2 linked regions of the Blastochloris viridis genome follow. The protein of the gene in region 2 interacts with the protein of the main gene of each other region in a pairwise test. Links are inferred from orthologs where the notes say so. Each region holds a gene or a part of one and is shown on either strand. Other genes may lie near its edges. The genes, in order: gyrA and gyrB.

Region 1 (7,833 bases), 1.1 Mb from region 2 along the record:
CGAGAGCGCGCTCGGCTTCTTCGCGCCCGATGTCGAGGTGTTGTCGCTGCCGGCATGGGACTGCCAGCCCTACGACCGGGCTTCGCCCAACGCCGCCATCGTCGCCCGCCGCATGTCGGTGCTGGCGCGGCTCGCCCGCGTCACCGGCCGCGACAAGCCGGCGATCCTGCTGACCACCGTCAATGCCGTGCTGCAGCGCCTGCCGGCGCGCGAGACGGTGGCGGTGCAGTCGCTGGCGGTGGCGCCCGGCAACATGGTGGCGATGGCGGGCATCGTCGAGTGGCTGGAGATCAACGGCTTCTTGCGCAGCGCCACGGTGCGCGACACCGGCGAATACGCGGTGCGCGGCGGCATCGTCGACATGTTCCCGCCGGGGCTCGACCTGCCGGTGCGGCTCGATTTCTTCGGCGATACGCTGGAGTCGATCCGCACCTTCGACCCGGAGACCCAGCGCTCGGTGGCGCAGATGCGCCAGCTCGAATTCGTGCCGGTCAGCGAACTGCAACTCACCACCGACAGCATCCGCCGCTTCCGCCTCGGCTATGTCGCGGCGTTCGGTGCTGCCACCAAGGGCGATACGCTCTACGAGACGATTTCCGAAGGTCGCCGCTCGCCCGGCCACGAGCATTGGCTGCCGCTGTTCCACGAAAAGCTCGATACCCTGTTCGACTATCTGCCCGGCACGCCTGTGGTGCTGGAGCCGTTGGCCGAGGACGCGGTGAAGGAGCGTTTCGCCCAGATCGCCGACTATTATCAGGCGCGGCGCGAGGCGCTCGACATGCCGGCGAGCGGTACCATGCAGGCGGTCTATAAGCCACTGCCGCCGGACAAGCTCTATCTCACCGCGGGCGAATGGCAGGGGCGGCTCGGCGAGCGGGGCCTGGCGCGATTTTCGCCGTTCGCAGTGCCCGACACCGTCAACGTCGTCGACGTCGGTGCCAAGCGCGGCCATAGCTTCGCCGCCGAGCGCGCCAGCGACGCCAACGTGTTCGACGCGGTGGTGGCGCACATCCGCACCCTGCAGGAGGGCGGCAAGGCCGTGGTGGTGGCGGCCTGGACCGAGGGCTCGCGCGAGCGCCTCGGCCACGTGCTGCGCGACCATGGCCTGGAGCGGATCGAGACGGTGGGAAGCTGGGCCAAGGCGTTGGCGCTCGACGCCCGCACCACCGGTCTTGCCATCCTTGGCCTCGAAACCGGGTTCGAGACCGACGCGGTTGCGGTGCTGGCCGAGCAGGACATTCTCGGTGAGCGGCTGGTTCGGCCGCGGCGCGCCGCCAAGCGCGCCCAGAACTTCATCGCCGAGGTGACGAGCCTCAATGCCGGCGATCTGGTGGTTCACGTCGACCACGGCATCGGCCGCTTCGTCGGCCTGAAAACGGTCGAGGCCGCGGGCGCACCGCACGATTGCCTGGAGCTGCATTACGCCGGCGGCGACCGGCTGTTCCTGCCGGTCGAGAACATCGAGCTTCTGACCCGCTACGGCTCCGAGGACGCCGGGGCGGTGCTCGACAAGCTCGGCGGCCACGGCTGGCAGACCCGCAAGGCGCGGATGAAGAGCCGCATCCGCGAGATGGCGTCGGCGCTGATCAAGGTCGCGGCCGAACGCACGCTCAAGGAGGCGCCGCGCCTCACCGTGGCGCCGGGTCTGGCCGATGAGTTTGCGGCGCGGTTCCCGTTCGATGAGACCGACGATCAGCTTGCCGCTATCGAGGCGGTGACCGACGATCTGGCCGCCGGCCACCCGATGGACCGCCTGGTGTGCGGCGACGTCGGATTCGGCAAGACCGAAGTCGCGCTGCGCGCCGCCTTCGCCTGCGTGATGAACGGCAAGCAGGTCGCGGTGGTGGTGCCGACAACGCTGCTCGCCCGCCAGCACGCCCGCACGTTCACCGAGCGTTTCAAGGGCTTGCCGATCAACGTCGCCGAGGCCTCGCGCATGGTCGGCTCATCCGATCTGGCGAAGGTGAAGACCGGCATTGTCACGGGCGGCATCGACATCGTGGTCGGCACCCACGCGCTGCTCAGCAAGGGCATCAACTTCAAGGACCTTGGCCTGCTCATCGTCGACGAGGAACAGCATTTCGGCGTCAGCCACAAGGAGCGCTTAAAGCAGCTCCGCGCCGAGGTCCACGTCCTGACGCTGACGGCGACGCCGATCCCGCGCACGCTGCAGCTCGCCATGTCGGGCGTGCGCGAAATGTCGATCATCGCGACGCCGCCGGTGGACCGCCTCGCGGTGCGCACCTTCATAGCGCCGTTCGACGGCCTGGTGGTGCGCGAGGCGCTCCTGCGCGAGCGCTATCGCGGCGGCCAGGCATTCTACGTCTGCCCGCGGATCGAGGACATCGCCGCGTGCAAGGACTTCCTCGACAAGAACGTCCCGGAGGTGAAGGTGGTGGTCGGCCACGGCCAGATGTCGGCGAAGGAGCTCGAGAGCGTGATGACCGCGTTCTACGAGGGCAAGGCCGACGTGCTGCTCTCCACCACCATCGTCGAATCCGGTCTCGACATTCCGACCGCGAACACGCTGATCGTTCACCGCGCCGATATGTTCGGCCTCGCCCAGCTTTATCAGCTGCGCGGCCGCGTCGGTCGCGCGAAAACCCGCGCCTACGCGCTGTTCACGGTTTCAGCCGACAAGCCGCTCACCGCGCAGGCCGAGCGTCGGCTGAAAGTTCTGCAGTCGCTCGATACGCTGGGCGCCGGCTTCCAACTTGCCTCGCACGACCTCGACATCCGCGGCGCCGGCAATCTGCTTGGCGACGAGCAGTCCGGCCATATCAAGGAAGTCGGTTTTGAGCTCTACCAGCAGATGCTGGAGGAGGCGGTCGAGATGATGAAGGCCGGCATCACCGAACCGGTGTCCGACCAGTGGTCGCCGCAGATCACGCTGGGCGTGCCGGTGACGATCCCGGAGGACTACGTCGCCGACCTCAACGTGCGCCTCACGCTCTATCGCCGCTTGGCGGATCTGGAGGACGACACCCAGATCGAAGGGGTGGCGGCGGAAATGGTCGACCGCTTCGGGCCGATGCCGCCGGAGGTCGACCAGTTGCTCAAGATCGTCGCCATCAAGGCGCTATGCCGGCGCGCCAATGTCGAGAAGGTCGACGCCGGACCGAAGGGCGTGGTGATCGCGTTCCGCGACAACACCTTCAAGAACACCCGTGGCCTGATGAGCTTTATCCTCGACCAGGGACCGACGGCGAAGGTGCGGCCGGACCAGCGCATTCTGTTCCTGCGCGATTTCGACAAGGTGTCCGAACGCCTCAAGGGCACCATGATGATTCTGCGCAGCCTCGCCAAGATCGCGACGCGGGCCGAGGCAGCGTGAACCCCAGAGCCCTCATGCTGAGGAGGCCGCCAAGCAGCCGTCTCGAAGCGTGAGGGTGGCTCCGGCGTAGACTGGAGCATGCTTCGTGACGCCCGCTTGGCGGGCTGCTCACGATGAGGGCGCGTACTTGGCATCATCGGACGGAGCGCTGCTCACCCGCCCCTGATCACCGCGCTGGCGCCGTCGATCACGAACTGCACCGCCATCGCGGCGAGGATGACGCCGAGCAGGCGCGAGGTGACCGAGCGCATGGTGGTGCCGATCATGCGGTCGAGCCGTTCGGCGAGCAGCAGGCAGAGCGCGGCGATGCCCATCGCTGCCGCGATCACCGCGATCAGCATCGCGGCGAAGACGATGTCGCCGGGGCGCTGGCCGACCAGCAGCAGCGTGGCGGTGATGGCGCCGGGGCCGGCCAGTAGCGGGATGCCGAGCGGGAAGGCGGCGACGTTGTTGATGTGGTCTTTGGTCTTGGCCTCGGAGGCGGTGGTGATTTTGCGCTCGGCCTGCTCGCCGAACACCATCTCGGCGGCGATCCAGAACAGCAGCAGGCCGCCAGCGATGCGGAACGCCGGCAGGGTGATGCCAAGCTGACGCAGCAGCCAGTCGCCGGCCAGCGCCGCGCCGGTCAGGATGGCGAAGGCGATCAGGCAGGCGCGCACGGCCACCTGCCGGCGGTGCTGCGGCGACAGGCCGAAGGTGAGGTTCAGGAACAGCGGCACCAACGCCACCGGCTCGATGATCACGACCAGCGTCACGAAGGCGTTGACGAGGGCATCGAGCGGCATGGATCACCCCGATCGAGCGCGCCGGTCGCGGTGCGCGAGCGGCGGCGCCGTGCCGAGCATGGCGAGGCGGGCACGATCCTCGCGCCGGTGTCCCCATGGGTCAAGGCAGCGTCGCCGGAACGAGATTTGCCAAAGCGCGACGCAACCTTGGCGGGCGCGGGGTCATCATCACGCAAATGCCTGAATTTAAAATTAAAAATACCTGTTTACCGGTTGCCGGACTGGTGGCGCCGGCAACCGGAATCGGCTATTCAACCCTACCTTCCCGCATCCCATTGAGGCCATGTTGCCGAACGACCCCGCGACACCCCAAGGCGGTGACACTTCCGACGTCCGTGGCATCTCCATTACCGAGGAGATGAAGCGCTCCTACCTCGATTACGCCATGAGCGTGATCGTGAGCCGGGCGCTGCCCGACGCGCGCGACGGCCTCAAGCCGGTGCATCGCCGCATCCTGTTCTCGATGAACGAGAACGGTTACGAGTGGAACAAGCCGTACCGCAAGTCGGCGCGCGTGGTCGGCGACGTCATCGGTAAATATCATCCGCACGGCGATCAGGCGGTCTACGACGCCCTGGTGCGCATGGCGCAGCCGTTCTCGATGCGGGTGCCGCTGATCGATGGCCAGGGCAATTTCGGCTCGCTCGATGGCGATCCGCCCGCGGCGATGCGATACACCGAGGTGCGGCTGAAGAAGGTCGCGAGCGCGCTGCTGGAAGACCTCGACAAGGATACCGTCGAGTTCCAGGAGAACTACGATAATTCCGAGCGCGAGCCGACGGTGCTGCCGGCGCGCTTTCCCAACCTGCTCACCAACGGCGCCGGCGGCATCGCCGTCGGCATGGCCACCAACATCCCGCCGCACAATCTCGGCGAGGTGATCGACGCCTGCATGGCGCTGATCGAGAACCCCGGTCTCGGCATCGACGAACTGATGGAGCACATGGCGGGGCCGGACTTTCCGACCGGTGGCCTGATCCTCGGCCGCGGCGGCCTCCGCTCCGCCTTCCACACCGGGCGCGGCTCGGTGGTGATGCGTGGCAAGGTTGCGATCGAGAGCCTGCGCAAGGACCGCGAGGCGATCATCGTCACCGAGGTGCCCTACCAGGTCAACAAGGCGTCGATGGTGGAGAAGATCGCCGATCTGGTGCGGGAGAAGCGCATCGAAGGCATTTCCGACCTGCGTGACGAAAGCGACCGCGACGGCGTGCGCGTGGTGATCGAGCTGAAGCGCGATGCCGTCGCTGACGTGGTGCTGAACCAGCTCTACCGCTTCACACCGCTGCAGACCACGTTCGGCGTCAACATGGTGGCGCTGGCCGGCGGTCGCCCGGCGCTGATGAACTTGAAGGATCTGCTCAGCGCCTTCATCGCCTTCCGCGAGGAAGTGGTGAGCCGGCGGACCAAGTTCCTGCTGCGCAAGGCGCGCGACCGCGCCCATGTGCTGGTCGGCCTCGCCATCGCGGTTGCCAATATCGACGAGGTGATCCGGCTGGTCCGCACCTCGCCCGACGCCGCCGCCGCCCGCGAGGCGTTGATGTCGCGCAATTGGCCGGCGCGGGACGTCGAGCCGCTGCTGCTGCTGATCGACGATCCACGCCACCGCCTTGCCGACGACGGCACCTATCGTCTCTCCGAGGAGCAGGCGCGGGCGATCCTCGACCTTCGCCTGCAGCGCCTCACAGCGCTCGGCCGTGATGAGATTGCCCAGGAGCTCGACAAGCTCGCGGTCGAGATCGCCAACTATCTCGACATCCTGCGCTCGCGCGCGCGCATCATGACGATCGTCAAGGACGAGCTGATCGAGATACGCGACGAGTTCGCAACGCCGCGCAAGACCGAGATCGTCGAAGCCGACGCCGACATGGAGGATGAGGACCTCATCCAGCGCGAGGACATGGTGGTGACGGTGTCGCACGCCGGCTATGTCAAGCGGGTGCCGCTGTCGACCTATCGCTCGCAGCGCCGCGGCGGCAAGGGCCGCTCGGGCATGCAGACGCGGGAGGAGGATTTCGTCACCCGGCTGTTCGTCGCCTCGACCCACGCGCCGGTGCTGTTCTTTTCCTCGCGCGGCATGGTCTACAAGCTGAAGGTGTGGCGATTGCCGTTGGCGCCGCCGCAGGGGCGCGGCAAGGCGCTGGTCAACATCCTGCCGCTGGAGCAGGGCGAGCGCATCACCTCGATCATGCCGCTGCCCGAGGACGAGTCGACCTGGGCCAATTTCCAGATCATGTTCGCGACCACCGCCGGCAACGTGCGGCGCAACGAACTCAGCGACTTCGTTCAGGTCAACCGCAACGGCAAGATCGCGATGAAGCTCATCGAGGAGGGCGAGGCCATTGCCGGCGTCGCGCTCTGCACCGAGGCCGACGACGTGCTGCTGACCGCAGGCGGTGGCCAGTGCATCCGGTTCCCCGCCGGCGATGTCCGGCTGTTCAAGGGCCGCGAGTCGACCGGCGTGCGCGGCATCAGGCTGGAGGCGGGCGACCGGGTCATCTCGATGGCGATCCTGCGCCATGCCGAAGCCACCCCGGCCGAACGCGCCGGCTATCTGAAGCAGGCCTCCGCAATGCGGCGTGCCGCCGGCGACGACGCGCCGGACGAGCCGGTGGTGGCGGAGGACGGCGAAGAGGCGGCCGGCAACGGAACGCTGTCGCCCGAGCGCTACGTCGAGATGGGCGCGCAGGAGCAGTTCATCCTCACGGTGTCGGAGAACGGCTTCGGCAAGCGCTCGTCGTCGTTCGAGTATCGTCTGACGGGCCGCGGCGGCAAGGGCATCGTCGCCATGGCCGTCAACGACCGCAACGGGCCGCTGGTGGCCTCGTTCCCGGTCGAGGACGCCGACCAGATCATGCTGGTCACCAATGGCGGCCAGCTCATCCGCTGCCCGGTCGACGGCATCCGCGTCGCCGGCCGTTCGACGCAAGGCGTGATCATCTTCAACACCGCCGCCGACGAGCGGGTGGTGTCGGTCGAGCGGGTGACCGAGGACGCCAGCGGCGAGGTGAACGGCGAGAGCGAGGATGGCGGGGAGGCGGAGTGATCCGCCGCGCAGGCGAGGGCTGCCGGCGCTGCGGTGCCGAGGCGCCGTCGCAGCCGGGAGGGTGAAACGCGATGTCGTTTGAGACGTGGCTGCTGTTCGTGCTGGCCTCGGTCGCGCTGATTGCGACGCCCGGGCCGAACGTCGCTTTGGTGATCGGCACCACGCTGCGCCACGGCCGCACCGGCGGCCTTCTGGCGGTGGCCGGCGTCAATGCCGGCGTCATCCTTCAGCTTTGTACCGTGGCGGCGGGGCTGTCCTGGATCGTCGATGCGTTCTCGGCCCATTTCGACCTGATCCGCTACCTCGGGGCGGGCTATCTCATCGTTCTTGCTGCGCAGCAATTGCGCAGCAAATCAGTGTCGCCGGGCGCCGCCGCGCCTGCCTTGGCGCCGGAGCGGGCGTTCGGGCGGGGATTTCTCATCGCATTTGCCAATCCCAAGACGCTGGTGTTCTTCGCCGCCTTCCTGCCGCTGTTCATCGACGCCAACGCCGGGCCTTCGGCGGCGCTGTGGCTGCTGGTCTCGACCTTCGCCGTCATCGCCGCCACCGGCGACACGCTGTTCGTGCTGGCGGCGGCTCGGCTCGGCCGGGCGGTGTCGGGCCGCTACGCCCGCATTGCCGACAAGGCCAGCGCCGGCATCCTGATCGGCGGCGCCGTGGTGCTGCTGGCG
Region 2 (16,930 bases):
TGGCCGACCGAGCCGAGCGGCTGCAGATGCCCGGCGAGGTCCGGGCGCCGCACCGCGGCACGCACCCGCCAGCCGGCCCGCGCCAGCGCCCGCACCGCGTGGCGCCCAACGAAGCCCGACCCCCCGAACACCGTGACGAGACGATCCATTTTCGAATGTCCTTTCCCGCGTTATGCGGAATTCTGCCCACCTCGGCGGGCGGTTACAATCCTGTAGCCGCTTCCCCGTCCGCGTAAAGCGCAGCGCCACCGGTGCACTGCCGCAGCGGGCTTGCAGTCCGCCGCCCTGCCCGCTACCCCTCCGCCGGAGCGGGAGTGAGTCAACATGAATGTCCTTCTGATCGGCTCGGGCGGCCGCGAACATGCGCTGGCCTGGAAGCTGGCGGCGAGCCCGCGGCTGACCCGGCTCTATTGCGCGCCGGGCAACCCCGGCATTGCCGAGGAGGCAGCCTGCATCGCGCTCGACCCGGCCGACCATGCCGCGGTGATCGCGTTCTGCCGGGTCAAGAGCATCGACCTCGTGGTGGTCGGCCCCGAGGCGCCGCTGGTCGCCGGCCTGGTCGACGACCTCGAGGCCGCCGGCATCAAGGCGTTCGGCCCGACCAAGGCGGCAGCCCGGCTCGAAGGCTCCAAGGGCTTCACCAAGGACCTGTGCCGCGACGCCGGCATCCCCACCGCCGATTACGCCCGCTTCGACGCCGCACAGCCCGCCAAGGCCTATGTCCGCCGGCACGGCGCGCCGATCGTGGTCAAAGCCGACGGGCTTGCCGCCGGCAAGGGCGTGGTGGTCGCCGCGACCATCGAGGAGGCGGAGGCCGCCATCGACCACCTGTTCGCCGGCGCTGCCGGCGCCGAGGTGGTGATCGAGGAGGTCCTGGAGGGCGAGGAAGCCTCGTTCTTCGTGCTCAGCGATGGCGTCACCGCGCTGCCGCTCGCCACCGCCCAGGACCACAAGCGCGCCTTCGACGGCGATGAGGGTCCCAACACCGGCGGCATGGGCGCCTATTCGCCGGCGCCGGTGATGACCAAGGCCATGGTCGAGGACACCATGGCGACCATCATCCGCCCGACCCTCAAGGCGATGGCGGACAAGGGCTGCCCGTTCAAGGGCATCCTCTATGCCGGCCTGATGGTCGGCCCCGCCGGCCCCAAGCTGATCGAATACAATGTCCGGTTCGGCGATCCGGAGTGTCAGGTGCTGATGATGCGGCTGATCTCCGACCTGCTGCCGGCGCTGGCCGCCGCCCGCGACGGCACGCTGGCAGACATCGAGCTGCGCTGGTACGACGCCCCCGCCCTCACCGTGGTGCTGGCGGCAAACGGCTATCCCGGCCACATCGAGACCTCGGGCTCGATTATCCGCGGCCTCGACAAGGCCGCCGCCGGCGACCTCGACGTGGTGGTGTTCCACGCCGGCACGGCGCGGCGGGGCGAGGACATCGTCGCCGCCGGCGGCCGCGTGCTCGGCGTCACCGCGATGGCGCCGAGCATCGAGCAGGCGCAGGCGAAGGCCTATGCCGCGGTCGACCGCATCGATTGGCCGGGCGGCTTTTGCCGCCGCGACATCGGCTGGCAGGCGATCGGCCGGACATCCTGAGTTATTTCAGCGGGATCGGATAGACCCGGCGCACGCCGTGGGCGACCAGCCCGGCGACCACCGCCTTGGCGAGGTCGCCCGGCACGAACGCCAGCGAGCCCAGCGCCGCGGTCTTGAGCGACAGCCCGGCGGAGAACGCCAACCAGGGAATGCCGAGCGCGTAGCAGGCGCCGATGCCGCCGACCACGCAGGCAAGACTGACGACCGCCGCCCGCTGCCACCCCGGACCGCGGCCCTGGCCGAACCGGGCGACCAGCCAGCCGATGGTGTAGGCGGCGGCAACGAAGCCGATCAAAAAGCCGCCGGAGGGGCCCAGCAGCACGCCGAGCCCGCCGCGACCGCCCGACAGCACCGGCAACCCCAGCGCCACCAGCAAAATCAGCAGCGCGGTGGCGGCGGCGCCGCGCTTGGGGCCGAGCACCGCACCCGCCAGCATCACCGCGAGGTTCTGCAGCGTGATCGGCACCGGAATGCCGGCGACCGGAATCGCCGGCACCGCGCCGAACGCCACGATGATCGCGCCAAACAGCGCAATGAGAACGATGTCGCGAATGGTCATGGTGCCCCCGAACAGAACGCCCACCACACCACGGATCGGCCGCCGCCGGCAATTCGCCCTTCGCACAGCGCCGCCTCTCGGCGCCTCCAGCGCCTCGCCCGAGGATGACGCGTCGAGGTGGTGCGCCGGCTCGCCCCGCGGATGACGCGTCGAGGTTGGTGCGCGGAACCTCGACCTGTCGTCCCCGGCGAGCATCGCGAAAAGCGATGCGAGGGAAGGGGACCCATGATCCGCGAGGCTTGCAGGAAATTCGCGGCGCGCGGTGGGAGCAGCGACCGGCGCTGCGCGATCCGCCCGAGGCTTGCTCTTCCGCCCGACCTCTTTCCGCCCGAGCCTTGCTTCTGGCGCCGTCAGTCGCCGGCCCGGGCGGGCGGAAAGCCGCGCGCCTCGATGGCGGCGGCGACGTCGTCGGCGTCCTTGAGCGTGCGCACCACCAGCGGCACGATCAAGGCCAGCGGATTGGCGTCGAGCCCGCGCGCCGCCTGGGCCTCGCGCACCTCGCGGTAATGGCCGAGGATGCCCGGCACGAAGCGCAGCACCAGCGACACCGCCAGCGACACCCGCGCGGCGTCGACCAGACCACGGCGGTCGAGCGGCGCCAGCGCGCGCTCGATCGCCTCCAGCATGTCGGCGCTGCGGGTCGACAGCGTCACCACCAGCGCCGCCACCACCAGCGCCGAAAACCGCGACGCCACCACCGCGCCATGGTGGAGCCCGCTCGACAGCGCCGCCAGCACCGCCACCACCGCGATCAGCACCGCCACGCCGGCGAGCTGGCGGCGCACCCGCTCACGCGGCGGCCGCAGCGCGGCCAGCACCGCCGCCGCCACCACCGCCGCCGGCACGAGAATCCATAGCGCCGTGGTAAGGAACAGCGCAGTGCCGAGCCCGGCCAGCGCCAGCAGCTTCACCCCCGCCGGGGCCCGGTGCAGCACGCTGTCGCCGGGGAAATAAAGCGGGGTCACGACGCCCGCCCCACATACCAGGGGACGGCGGCGGCCGGCGCATCGTCCGCCGCCACCCGGCCGTCCTCGATCACCAGCACCCGGTCGAACTCACCGATCAGATCGAGATCGTGGGTGACGACGATGGCCGACTGCGGCAGCGCCGCGATGGCCGCGCGCAGGCGGTTGCGGTTGTTCAGGTCGAGCAGCGTGGTCGGCTCGTCGAACACAATCAGCCTTGGCCGCATCACCAGCACCGAGCACAGCGCCACCATCTGCTTTTCGCCGCCCGACAGCGAATGGCTGGCGCGCTCGGCGAGATGGGCGATGCCGAATCGCCCGAGCTCAGCGGCGATGCGGGCCGGAATCTCAGCCTTGGCAAGGCCGACATTCTTCAGGCCGAACGCGACGTCCTCCGACACCATCGGAAAGACGATCTGGTTGTCGGGGTTCTGGAACACGAAGCCGACGGTGCGGCGAACCTTGGCGGCATCGGCGACGGTGTCGAGACCATCGACGGTGACGCGGCCGGCGGTCGGCGCAATCAGGCCGTTGACCAGGCGGGCGAACGTGCTCTTGCCCGAGCCGTTGGCGCCGATGATGGCGACCCGCCGTTCGGCGAGGGTGAGCGTGGTCGAAAGCAGGATGGCACGATCCTCGATCGTGACGCAGGCGCCCTCGAACGCGACCTTGGGCGTTGCGGCTTCGGGCGGGGACGGATCGGGCGAGCGCATGATAACCCTTGCAGGCGGCGATGGCCGGTCATAGCCGGCGCAGCGCAGCTGCGCCACCGCCCCGTGCCGGCGGCGGCCGGCCGGCACCGACCGGGCAAAAACGCATGGATCGGTAATCCGCTAGCGCGCGCCAGCGTATCCTCCATAGCGGGCAGTCCGATCAGGGGTGTTGCGGACCTCCGGGCGCGACACCTTGAACTTTAGCGCGCCGGGCACCCTGGGCTATGCCGATCCCGCCGAAATCGGCATAGCCGCGCTGTTGCAAGCACTTGCGGTCGACGCCAGGACGGGCCAGATTCGAACTAGGAATTTAACCTAAGGAGTGAGTCTCATCCACGCCTTCGTCAACCCGCGTTCCGTGTCCGACGCCCGCTTGGACAGCGTGCTCGACACCGCCGTCGATGGCATCGTCGTCATCGACGAGAGCGGGAGCATCCTTGTGTTCAATCAGGCATGCGAGAAGCTGTTCGGCTGGAACGAAGACGAGGTCCGCGGCCACAACATCAGCATCCTGATGCCGGAGGACTACGCCTCCAAACACGACGATTACGTCGCCAATTATCTGACAACCGGCGTCCGCAAGATCATCGGCATCGGGCGGGAGGTGCGCGGCCAGCATCGCAACGGCACCTCGTTCCCGGTCGAGTTGTCGGTGGGCGAGGCCATCACCCCTGAAGGCCGCCAGTTCGTCGGCTTCCTGAGCGACCTTCGCCCCCGCAAGGAGGCCGAACAGCGGCTGAACCAGTTGCAGACCGACCTGCTGCACATGGCGCGGGTGTCGGCGATGGACGAGATGGGCGCGGCGCTGGCGCACGAACTCAACCAGCCGCTCACCGCGGTCATGCTCTATCTGCAGGCGATTTCGCGCGCCAATGCGCGGGAGACGGCGCGGCTGGGCGGCAGCAGCGGCTTCTCCGAGAACACCAAGCTCATTCTCGACAAGGCGGTGCGCGAAGCCGAGCGCGCCGGCAACATCATCCAGCGCATGCGCCAGTTCGTCGAGAAGCGCGAGCCCGAGCGCCGCCTGCTCGACCTCAACCCGCTGGTCGACGACGCGGTGGAACTGACGCTGCTCGGCCACCGCCGTGGCACCCGCATGACACGCGCGCTCACCGACAACCTGCCGCAGGTGCTGGTCGACCCGGTCCAGATCCAGCAGATCGTGGTCAATCTGGTGCGCAACGCGCTGGAGGTGGTCAAGAACGTCGACTCGCCCGAGGTGCAGGTCACCACCCGCACCTGCGACGACATGGTGGAGATGGCGGTCGAGGACAACGGTCCCGGCATTCCGCCCGACGCGGTGCCGAACCTGTTCCGCGCCTTCGTCACCTCCAAGCGCACCGGGCTCGGCCTCGGCCTCGCCATCTCGCGCACCATCGCGCAGAACCATGGCGGCGACCTGACGGTGGACCCCGGCGGCAACGGCCACGGCGCCTGTTTCGTGCTGAAGCTGCCCATTTCGCGGACGGCGCCGTCGTGACGACCGACGCAGACCACATCCGGCACACGGCAGCACCGCTCGATCGGAACGCGGCCGAGACCCTCTCGGGCGGCGGGCTGGCGGCGAACGGCGCGCGACGAATTTCCCATTGCGCCCGGCGGCAGCGGCGTGGAAATTCGGCGTCAGCATCATACCGACTGCGGCGGCAGCCGCGCGGTGGTCCGGGACACGGCGTTTCGCGAAATCGTCGATTTCACGAGAGCGCCCGGCACGGTTCGACGGCCCGACGCCACCGGCGTGCCGGGCCGCCAGCGCAGGTGGTGAGCAGGCGCGAACGGCCGGTCGCCGCGGCCCGCACCTGACGGGCGAAGGACAGCAAGAAGGCGAGCAAGAGGAAGACCATGCCGACGACTCAAGCAATGGGCGCCAACGAGGTCTTCGTTGTCGACGACGATCCCGCGGTCCGCGACGCGCTCGCGACCGTGCTGACCATCGAGGGATTCCACGTCACCGGCTTTGCCGATGGCGGCGCCTTCCTGGTGGCGGCGCGCTCGCGCACGCCGGCCTGCATCCTGCTCGACGTCCACATGCCCGGCCGCTCCGGGCTCGACATCCTGCGCGACCTCAACGCCCAGCACTACCCGGCGCCGATTTTCATCATCTCCGGCCAGGGCGATATCCCGATGGCGGTCGAGGCCATCAAGAACGGTGCGCTCGATTTCATCGAGAAGCCGTTCGACGCCGAGACGGTGGTGTCGCGGGTGCGCGAGGCGATCGAGGCCAGCGTCCGCCGCACCCAGAACGGCAAGGCCGACTTCCTCCACATCAGCTTTCCCGGCCACGACCTGCTCACCCCGCGCGAGCGCGAGGTGCTGGCGCAGATCGCCTCCGGCGCCTCCAACAAGGAGGCCGGCCGCCACCTCGGCATCAGCCCGCGCACCATCGAGGTGCACCGCGCCCGCATCATGGAAAAGCTCGGCGCCAAGAACGCCGCCGACCTGGTGCGGATCGTGCTGACCGAAAGCCGCAATCAGTGAGCGGACCGGGCGCCGCAACCCTGGCGCGACCGCGCCGATGACGAACACAGGGCGCAAGAGCGCGCGCACCGGCGGTCACCGGGCGGGAGAATTCGTGCGGTTCACCGCGCCGTCGCATTTCCCCGCATTGTTGTCGGGTCGAACGACGGTCTTTTCTAGCGGCTGGCGGTGGACGGCTACTGACGATTGCCGATTTTGGAAGCGTTGAAGGTGACAATCCATATTGTCGAAGACGATCCGGGAGTCAGAGATGCCTTGGTCCTGCTCCTCAAGAGCCTGGGACATCAGGCAGTTGCGTATCCCGATGCTGAAACGTTTTTCCGCCAGGAACCGCCCGGGTCCGGCGATACCATCATCATCGACCTGCTGCTGCCGGGCATCAGCGGCGTGAAGGTGATCCGCTGGTTGCAGCATCTGGCCAACCCGCCCGCCATCATCGCCATTTCCGGCCAGCCGCAATCGGCGATCGAGGCGCAGTTCCGCGGCATGGAAATCCCGCGTCTGCTGCGGAAGCCCCTGACCGAGGACATCCTGACGCAAGAACTTGGCTGATATGCGCCCGACGCATGGCTCCGACCCCGGATGCGTAGCCACCCGTCATTGACGGGTCCCGATCGTTACGCCAACAGATGGCGCGGCCGGGTTGCGGCGCCACGGTCCGGCGTTATCCCTAAGTACGTAACCGGCTATCGCCCGGAGGCCGCCAGACTAGGCTTTTCGCAATAAGCAAGCCGGAGCCGTATGTTTTTCCGGCAAGACGGGGGAACCATGAAGCAACTCATCGAGGAGCGGCAGGGTGAATCTGCCGCACGCTGCGGTCACACCCCCGTCCTTCATGCGCCGCCGGTGCTGCCCGTTCACGAAGGCGACTGCGAGATCGAAGGCCAGCGGGTTCGATTCGCCCAGCACGCGCTGGTTTTCCTTGAGGGTGACCCCGCGGACCGCATCTTCCAGGTCGTCGACGGCGCGGTGATGCTCTACAAGCTGCTGCCCGACGGTCGCCGCCAGGTGGTCGAGCTGCTCGGCCCAGGCGACATTTTCGGCCTCTCGTTCAAGCCGAGCTTCGATTCCTCCGCCGAGACGCTGACGCCGACGCTGGTGACCTCGTTCGAGCGCACCGCCGTGGAGCGTTCGCCCAATTTTCTGGCGCGGCTGAACCGCTGCGTCCAATCGCAGATTTGCGCGCTGCACGAGCACGCCGTGCTGCTCGGCCGCAAGTCGGCGCTGGAACGGGTGGCCAGTTTCCTGATGCGGTTCGTGCCGCTGCACATCTGCCCGACCCACCACGGCCGCGAGCAGCTGTTCGCCACCATCCGCCTGAGCATGACGCGGCAGGAGATCGCCGACTATCTCGGCCTCACCATCGAAACGGTGTCGCGCGCCTTCTCCGAGCTGCGCCGCCGCGGCATCGTCTCGCTGGAGCGGCAGGACGAGGTCAAGATCAACCACGTCTGCGGCATCTGCCGGCTGACCGGCACGCACTGAGCGGCAAGGCGCCGCCCCGAGCGGCGGGTCGGGCGGCCGCGGGCGCCCGTGTCACCACATCGTCGGCCTCACGGCACCCTCGATTTCGCACCGCGGTATTGATGCCCCCGCGCGGCACCGACCGTCCGCTCCGGCGGCGGCGGTCGATCGAAGCGGGCTTTTGCGGCGGCCGCCCGACGACACGCCGGCCTGATCGGCCGGGTTCGCCTCACACGTCGACGCTGGCGGTCAGGGCGTTGTCCTGAATGAACTCGCGGCGCGGCTCCACCACGTCACCCATCAGCTTGGTGAAGATGTCGTCGGCCTCGTCGATCTCCTTGATCCTCACCTGCAGCAGCGTGCGGACGTTGCGGTCGAGCGTGGTCTCCCACAATTGCTCGGGGTTCATCTCGCCGAGGCCTTTGTAGCGCTGCAGCGCTACGCCCTTGCGGCCGGCATTGGTCACCGCCTCGAACAGCCCGACCGGGCCGAAGATGGCCTGAACGTCGCCCTTGCGCGCCAGCGTCGCCGGGCGGGCATAGACCTCCTGCAGCGCCACGGCGTGGGCGTCGAGCTTGCGGGCGTCGGCGCTGGACAGCAGCGCCGCGTCGATGGTGGCGACCTCCTTGACGCCGCGCAACACGCGGGCGAAGCGGAACGACCCGCCGGAGAACTCGCCCTCCCAGCCGCGCTCGATGTCCTCGGCCACCACGTCGAGCCGGCGCGCGATATAGCCGGCCGCCTCCGCCGCCTTGTCGGGATCGTCGAACACCGCCGGGGTCAGCACGCCGGCGATGGCGGCCTGCTCCACCACCGGGCGGGGATAGCGCGGATGCAGGCCATGGAGAATGCCGCGCACCGTGCGCGCCTCCTCCACCAGGCGGCGCAGGTCGCCGCTGCCGCGCACCTCGCCGGACGCCAGCGTCAGCGTGGTCTCGTCGAGGCCGGCGTCGATCAGATAGTCCTCGTGCGCCCGCTCGTCCTTGAGGTACTGCTCGCTCTTGCCGCGGGTGACCCGGTAGAGCGGCGGCTGGGCGATATAAAGGTGCCCGCGCTCGATCAGCGCCGGCATCTGCCGGAAGAAGAAGGTGAGCAGCAAGGTGCGAATGTGGGCGCCGTCGACGTCGGCGTCCGTCATGATGATGATCTTGTGGTAGCGCAGCTTGTCGGGGTTGAACTCCTCGCGGCCGATGCCGGTGCCGAGCGCGGTGATCAGGGTGCCGATCTCCTGGCTCGACAGCATCTTGTCGAACCGCGCGCGCTCGACGTTGAGGATCTTGCCGCGCAGCGGCAGGACCGCCTGATAGGCGCGGTCGCGGCCCTGCTTGGCCGAGCCGCCGGCCGAGTCGCCCTCGACCAGGAACAGTTCCGATTTCGCCGGGTCCTTCTCCTGGCAGTCGGCCAGCTTGCCGGGCAGCGAGGAGATGTCGAGCGCCCCCTTGCGGCGGGTGAGTTCGCGCGCCTTGCGCGCCGCCTCGCGCGCCGCGGCCGCCTCCACCACCTTGCCGACGATCGATTTCGCCTCGGCCGGGTGCTCCTCGAACCACACCGACAGCGCCTCGCCGACCAGGTTCTCCACCACCGGCCGCACCTCGGACGACACCAGCTTGTCCTTGGTTTGCGAGGAGAATTTCGGGTCCGGCACCTTGACCGAAAGCACCGCGGTCAGCCCCTCGCGGCAGTCGTCGCCGGTGAGGTCGACCTTCTCGCGCTTGGTGAGGCCGGAGGATTCGGCGTAGGCGGTGACGTGCCGGGTCAGCGCGGCGCGGAAGCCGGCGAGGTGGGTGCCGCCGTCGCGCTGCGGAATGTTGTTGGTGAACACCAGCACCGACTCGTGGTAGCCGTCGTTCCACCACAGCGCGCATTCCACCGTGATGCCGTCGCGCTCGGACTTCGACACCACCGGCGCCGGCACCAGCGGCGTCTTGTTGCGGTCGAGGAAGCGCACGAACTCCTCGACCCCGCCGTCGTAATGCATCTCCTCGCTGCGCGGCTCGGGACCGCGACAGTCCTCCAGCAGGATGCGGACGCCGGAATTGAGGAAGGCGAGTTCGCGCAGCCGATGCTCCAGGGTGGCGAAGTCGAACTCCACCATGGTGAAGGTTTCGGTCGAGGGCAGGAATGTCACCTCGGTGCCGCGGCGGCCGTTGGCCGGCCCGACCGCGACCAGCGGTGACACCGGATCGCCGCGCCGGAACTCCAGGAAGTGCTCGGTGTCCTCGCGCCAGATCGTCAGCTTCAGCCAGCTCGACAGCGCGTTGACCACCGAGACGCCGACGCCGTGCAGGCCGCCCGACACCTTGTAGGAATTCTGGTTGAACTTGCCGCCGGCGTGGAGCTGGGTCATCACCACCTCGGCGGCGGAAACGCCCTCCTCCGAGTGGATTTCGGTGGGGATGCCGCGGCCGTCGTCGGTCACGGTCACCGAGCCGTCGGCGTTGAGGCACACCCGAACGTGGGAGGCGAAGCCGGCCAGCACCTCGTCGATGGCGTTGTCGACCACCTCATAGACCATATGGTGCAGGCCCGAGCCGTCGTCGGTATCGCCGATATACATGCCGGGGCGCTTGCGCACGGCGTCGAGGCCGCGCAGCACGGTGATCGACTCGGCCCCATAATCGGTTTCGGAGGCGGGCTTGCGAACGGGTTCGACCATAAACGGAAAAAGTCCCGGAAAGCTGAGGAATCGGACTTCCGGAATATAGGCAGTCGCCCGGCCGATTTCATGCGAAATCGCAGGACATTTTGTCATGCCGAATCAATTCATTATCGATTGTCGTCCGCTTTGGGCCTCAGCTTGGCCGGCGATCCGGCGCCCAATGCGGGCCCGCCGCCGACGGTAGCGGCGGGCATGCCCTGGCGACGGGCTCAGCGTCCTGCCGCGGCCGGGGCTCCGGCGGCGGCAGGCTCGGTGGCCGACACTTGCTGGCCGTTGCCCGCCCCGCCGTGCAGGGTCGCGGTGTGGTGGTTGAGGGCATAGAGGCCGTAGCCGACCACCGCGCTGCTGACCACCGACCACGCCAGCGCGGCGACGGCGATGCCCAGCACCAGCCGGGACGACCGCGCCGTCGTCGCCGCCGCCGAGGCCGGCGCCGGCTCGTCCGCCGGTTGCACGTCCGCAGTCACGTCGACCGCGGCGATGCCGGGCGAGTCGCGCAGCTCGATCAGCGGCCGGTAGGACCCCGGCAGCATGTGGATGCGAATGAGCGATTCGCGACCTTCCTCGGCGTAATACGCCGTCAGCGCCGCGCGCAGGCGGGTGGCCTCGACGCGCACGATCGGGTCCTTGCCGGGGTCGAAATCGGAGGAGCGCCCGAGCGCCCGGGTGGCGATGGTATAGGCTTTCAGCTTGTCGCCGCGGCCGACGAGGCTCTCTTCGACGACGAAGGCCAGGAATCGCCGAAGTTGTACCGCACTCCGCAACCTTGCGCTGCGCATCACCTGCTCGAGCGCAGCGTTGACGGTTTCGGTATCGATCAAGCCAGGCGATAACGGCACAGCACCGGTTGCAGCTCTCGGCGGAGCTGCCGTAAATGTTACGGTGGCGGCACCCTCTGTTGCGTCCGGTCTTTCAGCGTCGCAATAGTCTATGCGCATCTGCAAACCCTTCTGCTGACGGTTCCCTATGCTCCACCAGCACGAATCACTCGCTATCCCCAACCGCAACATGCCGTATCATCCGACCACCGAATATTCCCATTTCTAATAATGAAACGGCGTCGAATCACTTCGGCTGTGGAAACCACACGCTTACGTGGCAAATTCGGTAAGCGCATTTCCGAATTAACGGGCAACTCACGCAACTCTTGCGCGCGCATTCCGGTTGCCGGGGCGGCGCGTGCGCCGCGTTTACGTTGCGACCGCTCTGCCACCGGCATCACCAAGTCAAATCCGCAACATAGCGCGAGAACGACTATCTCGTCCGGCGGAACAGTGACGGAATTCTTGGAGAAACTCGGCCAGTGCCAAGCCTGTCACCAATTGAATTCAATAATTTTCCACTTTTCTTGCGGATGGTCCCGCCGGCCGGCTGCAATGAAACCGCTAACGGGATTCAATCGATAAGGCCGAGGCGAAGTGCCTGGGCGACCGCGTGCGCCCGCGACGATGCCCGCAGCTTGGCCATGGTCGAGCTGAGATGGGCCACCGCGGTGTATTCGGAAATGCCGAGAATGGTGCCGATCTCGCCGGCGGTCTTGCCGTGGGACGCCCAGCTCAGGCATTCCCGCTCGCGCCGGGTCAGCTCGTCGGCGACCGCCGTCCGCAGCTCGGCAGCGGTGCTGTGAATGGCGGGCGCCGCCAGGGTGAGAAACTCGACATCGTCGGGCGAGAACGGCGCCGCCCGCCGGAACAGCACGAAACCGCCGTCGCGGCCGCAATAGCTGATCGGCACGCCGACCGCCTCGCCACCGACGCTGCGCTCCAGCTCCGCCAGCCATCGAACCATCGGGGCGTCCGCCGCCGCGGCGCGGATCTCCGCCGTGGTCACCACCCGCCGCGCGCTCAACGCCCGCACCTGCGGGTCGAGCTTGGGCCAGTCTGGCTGGAAGAAGGCGTCGCGGATATCGGGCTGGCTGCTGCAGGCGAGCAGAACGCCGCTGTCGGAGCTGATGCCGCGGAACGGCCGGCCCACCGCCAGGAACCAGTCGAACGGCACCACCGCCCGGACCTGACCGAGCAGGCGCTCGAGCCCGTCGCCACGCGCCCCGCCGCAACCGCCTGCGCCTGGCCGCAAACCCGGCCGAACGATCGGTCGGACGCTCGAGGAGTCCTGCAACATCGGAAGCTTCCCCCTCCTCTTGCCGGAGCGAGGCCGTCATCGCCGCCGAATCAAGCCATGGCAGCGGTTCGTTCTAGCGGCGTCAGCTTGAACGGAACAATGCCGACGCCGCCGCAAGAACCCGCCGCCGAAAGCGTTGCCTTGACCGGGCGACCGGCCCGCCAGCATCAAGTAGCGCAAAATGTACGGTTGAATTGCGGCGGCGCGATTCACAATCGCCCCGATCGATCGCGCCGGCGCGGTATCGGGCGGGTTCTTGCCCGACGGGTGGCCTCACCGCACTGGGACCGCCCGCCGTTCATCACCGCTGCCGACGGCGGCGACCGCCATTTCGGTAACACGATACGAAATCCGGCCGATCAGCCCGGCGTTTCGTCGTCCTGTCGCCGAAACACCTTTTCGATCAATGGCTTTTCGGCAAGATCGTTTGCGGGGTCACGTCGTGATCAACCGGAAACGGCATGAAACCGCAAATTGCGGCCGGCCGGCGACCCCGGCTTTGGCGCGGATCCGGCGCCCGCTGCCGCCGCGGCCTCGCCCGCAGCTCAATCGATCAGGCCGCGGCGGAGCGCCTCCGCCACCGCCTGGGCGCGGGAGACCGCCCGCAGCTTGCGCACGGCGCCGTTGAGATGGGCCACCGCGGTGTGCTCGGAGATGCCGAGGATGGAGCCGATCTCCCAGGCGGTCTTGCCGACCGAGGTCCAGGCCAGGCACTCGCGCTCGCGCGGGGTCAGATCGTCGGGCGGGCCTGCCACCGGCAGTTCGGTGGCGGCCAGCAGCAAGGCCGGCGCCGCCAGCTCGCAATAGCCGACCTCGGCGTCAGAGAACTCGGCGCCGCGGCGGCGGAACACCACATCGCCGCTCAGCCGGTTGCGAAAGCGCAGCGGGATCGCCAGCACCGCCGGCCCCAGCGCCGCGACGGCAGCGGCGAAGCACGGCATCAGCTCAGGGTCGGCCTCAGCCACCGCGCGCACCTCGGCGGTGCGAACCGGCAACCGCCCGGCACGGCTGGCGAGCATCACCGGGTCGCGCTCAAAATCGCGGTGTTCGAGATAGCGCCGCCGGTAGTCCTCCGGCAAATTGTCGGCCAGCAGCCGGCCGGAACCGCCGCCGCGCCCGCACGCCGGCGCCACCGAGATCGCGTAGACGTCGAACGGCACATCGATCGACAACCGGCCAACGAGCTTCAAAAATCGCGTCTCTGCCTCGGTCGGCGCGTCTGAGCGGATGGAGACTGGCGGTTCGAGCCCAGACATTGCGACCATCACCCGAGTTCAATCAACGCTGCGGCAACATGCAACCGACACCCCGAAATGGCGGCAGAAGCGTCAATCGACAATAATTTTTTCTTCACCGCCCCGCACTTACCCGTCCTCAAGGGACAATAGGCGCATGCCCGCATTATCGGAACGGCACATGGGCAACTATATACCGCGAGGCGGCGCTTTGGAGGCGGCGCCGACGGTTAGATGTGAATTTTTCTGGCGAAGGTCCCGTCTTTCTCCTGTTTCCTCAGCAGCGCTGCCAGGCGTCCCGCCAACCCGCCGCAACCGCCCGCTGCGTGGGCGGCGCTCGCCGAAAGGTCGGGTCGAATGCGAAGTTTCGGCAAGATCGATGACGACCGCCACGTTTGCCACTTTTTTTGCTGAAATAGCCGGATATATCGCCGTTTTTGCGTAACGCTTGGAGCCGGGCGATGCGACCGCCCCAGCGTCCACACCGGCGGATGCGCTAGTCGCGGCCGAGGGCGTGCGGCGGCGCCGACCGCGTGCCGAACCACACCGTCCGGCCGCGCTGGCCGGCAAGCTCGACGGCGGCAAAGCCGCGGACGTCCAACCCGCGCCCGGCGCAGTCGGCGTGGTCGCGCAGCTCGAACCGGCTGGCGCGGGTGCATAGCAGCGTCGGCCCGCCCCACGCCAGCGCCCGCCCGCCCTCCGTCACCACCGCGCCGTCCGGCCCCACCGCCTCAGCGAAGCTGAACAGCCGCCGCGGCGCGGGGCCGAGGGCGTCGGGCGCCACGCAGCGGCCGGGCTCGACCCGCCACCAGCCGCGGCTGACGATGGCGCCGTGGTCGTCCTCGCCCAGCGCCGCCATCACCGCGTGCCGGGTGTCGTTGCACCAGGTCAGGCCACGCCCGCCGGCGGCCTCCGCCGCCGCCACCAGCCGCTCGAACACCGCCGGCCCGCGCGCGGTATCGGCGGGCAGCCGCCGGGCGGCGACCAGCCGCGCCAGCGCCTGGTCGGTGCGCCGCCCCGGCAGGCCGTCGATCGGGCCGGGGTCGTAGCCCGCCACCGCCAGCAGGCGCTGCACCCCGGCGCGGCGGGCAGCGTCGATGGAAAAGTCGGCGTCCTCGGTCAGGGCGGCGGTCGGGCCCTGCGCGGTCGCCTTCGGCACCACCACCGCGAAGCGGGCCGGCCGCGCCGGCGCGGTGCAGGACGTCGCCGCGGCGATCAGGAAATCGCCGTCCTCGACGCACAGCTCGCGGTGGCCGTCCTGGCTGAAGGCGTCGCGGCCGTAGATCGCCAGGGCGCGGGCGTGCAGCAGCAGCTGGCCGCCCGGCATGTCGCCCGACAGCACCGGCCGGCACTGGCCGGGCTCGAACCGGAACCAGCCGCGCGTCGCCGTCGCCCCGGCCGCCTCCAGGCCGATGGCGGCGTCCAGCACGAAGCTGGTGCGGTTGCACACCGTGAGGTCGGCCGCGGCCGGACTCGCCGCCGCCAGCGCGGACACCAGCGCCAGCGCGGCGCGCCGCGTCCATCCGCGGGTTCGTCCGAACCCGGCGGATGCGCGCGACGGCCGCGTGACCGCACGTCCGTCCGCCCGCGCGGGCAACGCGCCTACGGACCGTGCGTCAGCGATGAAGCAGCGTCCCGGCGCCGGCATCGGTGAGCAATTCCATCAGCACCGCGTGCGGCGCCTTGCCGTCGAGGATGACGACGCCTTCGACGCCCTTCTCCAGCGCGAAGATGCAGGTCTCGACCTTGGGGATCATGCCGCCCGAGATGGTGCCGTCGGCGATCAGCCGCCGGGCGTCGGCCACCGACAGCTCCTTGATCAGGCGCTTCGACTTGTCGAGCACGCCCGGCACGTCGGTGAGGAACAACAGGCGCTTGGCCTTCAGCGCGCCGGCCACCGCGCCCGCGAAGGTGTCGGCGTTGACGTTGAAGGTGCCGCCGTTCGCCGCCGCCGCCACCGGCGCCAGCACCGGGATGATCTCGGTGCCGATGATGCGGTCGAGCACCGTGGTGTCGACCCTCTCCGGCTCGCCGACGAAGCCCAGATCCACCACCTGCTCGATCGCCGAGTCGGGGTCGACCACCGTGCGCGTCACCTTTCGCGCGGTGACCATGTTGCCGTCCTTGCCGCACAGGCCGATGGCCTTGCCGCCGGCGGCGTTGATGAAGCCGACGATCTGCTTGTTGATCGAGCCGGCCAGCACCATCTCGACGATCTCGACGGTGGGGGCGTCGGTGATGCGCAGGCCGGCGGCGAACTTGCTCTCGATGCCGAGCCGCGTCAGCATCGACTGGATCTGCGGCCCGCCGCCATGCACCACCACCGGGTTCACCCCGGCCTGCTCCAGCAGCACGATGTCGCGGGCGAACTCGCGGGCGAGCTGCTCGTCGCCCATGGCGTGGCCGCCGTACTTCACCACCACCGTGGCATCGTCATAGCGCTGCATGTGGGGCAGCGCCTGGGCCAGCACCCTTGCCTGCATCTGCGGATCGGTGGGGACGGCGATCTCGGCCATGACCTGACTTCGCGTTGACGTGACGGGGTGTTGCGGCATGAATCTTCCGGCTTGAGCGCCGACGCGCTTGTCTACCAACCGTCGCCGGGCGCTGCTAGTGTCCTGGCGACATGCTGACCATCCCCGCCCCTGCCCGCGCCGCGCGCGGCTTTGCCGACGTTGACGCCTGGGTGTTCGACCTCGACAACACGCTCTATCCGGCCCATCTCGACCTGTGGTCGCAGATTGACGAGCGGATGACCGATTACATCACCGGCTTTCTCGGCGTCGGCCGCGACGAGGCGTTCCGGCTGCAAAAGGATTATTACCGCCGCTTCGGCACCTCGATGCGCGGGCTGATGATCAATCACGGCCTCGATCCCGCCGAATTCCTCCACTTTGTCCACGACATCGACCATTCGCCGATCGAGCCCGCCCCGCTGCTCGGCGCCGCGCTGGCAGCGCTGCCGGGCCAGAAGCTGATTCTCACCAACGGATCGGTCGCCCACGCCGAGGCGGTGACCGGGCGGCTCGGCCTCAGCCACCATTTCGACGGCGTGTTCGACATCTTCGCCGCCGACTTCGTGCCCAAGCCGAATCCGGAGACCTACCTCCGCTTCCTCGATCGCCACGGCGTCGACCCCA

What was found.
Region 1: the proteins of gyrB (region 2) and gyrA interact in binary tests that used the Escherichia coli proteins (3 or more experiments, as listed by UniProt). The link is inferred for Blastochloris viridis from one-to-one orthologs.

What each region holds. Positions count from the first base shown.
Region 1 is NZ_CP012946.1:1,650,525-1,658,357, forward strand. Bases 4,050-7,362 are described here. They hold gyrA (DNA gyrase subunit A), read left to right. Parts: upstream 4,050-4,402; coding sequence 4,403-7,162; downstream 7,163-7,362. Other genes in these bases: BVIR_RS07350 (MarC family protein), read right to left, coding at 4,050-4,119; BVIR_RS07360 (LysE family translocator), read left to right, coding at 7,234-7,362. In the rest of the region: mfd (transcription-repair coupling factor), read left to right, coding at 1-3,334; more of BVIR_RS07350, read right to left, coding at 3,487-4,049; more of BVIR_RS07360, read left to right, coding at 7,363-7,833. UniProt on the Escherichia coli protein: A type II topoisomerase that negatively supercoils closed circular double-stranded (ds) DNA in an ATP-dependent manner to maintain chromosomes in an underwound state.
Region 2 is NZ_CP012946.1:579,864-596,793, reverse strand. What follows is about bases 7,719-10,733. They hold gyrB (DNA topoisomerase (ATP-hydrolyzing) subunit B), read right to left. Parts: upstream 10,432-10,733; coding sequence 8,005-10,431; downstream 7,719-8,004. Other genes in these bases: BVIR_RS02665 (hypothetical protein), read right to left, coding at 10,644-10,733; BVIR_RS02675 (helix-turn-helix domain-containing protein), read left to right, coding at 7,719-7,796. In the rest of the region: BVIR_RS02715 (complex I NDUFA9 subunit family protein), read right to left, coding at 1-149; purD (phosphoribosylamine--glycine ligase), read left to right, coding at 325-1,596; BVIR_RS02705 (biotin transporter BioY), read right to left, coding at 1,598-2,155; BVIR_RS02700 (energy-coupling factor transporter transmembrane component T family protein), read right to left, coding at 2,506-3,120; BVIR_RS02695 (energy-coupling factor ABC transporter ATP-binding protein), read right to left, coding at 3,117-3,833; BVIR_RS02690 (two-component system sensor histidine kinase NtrB), read left to right, coding at 4,156-5,313; BVIR_RS02685 (response regulator transcription factor), read left to right, coding at 5,676-6,311; BVIR_RS02680 (response regulator), read left to right, coding at 6,498-6,863; more of BVIR_RS02675, read left to right, coding at 7,080-7,718; more of BVIR_RS02665, read right to left, coding at 10,734-11,255; BVIR_RS02660 (helix-turn-helix transcriptional regulator), read right to left, coding at 11,830-12,555; BVIR_RS16600 (hypothetical protein), read left to right, coding at 12,655-13,020; BVIR_RS17355 (helix-turn-helix transcriptional regulator), read right to left, coding at 13,101-13,745; BVIR_RS02650 (DUF1036 domain-containing protein), read right to left, coding at 14,287-15,285; argB (acetylglutamate kinase), read right to left, coding at 15,407-16,306; BVIR_RS02640 (pyrimidine 5'-nucleotidase), read left to right, coding at 16,417-16,930. UniProt on the Escherichia coli protein: DNA gyrase negatively supercoils closed circular double-stranded DNA in an ATP-dependent manner to maintain chromosomes in an underwound state.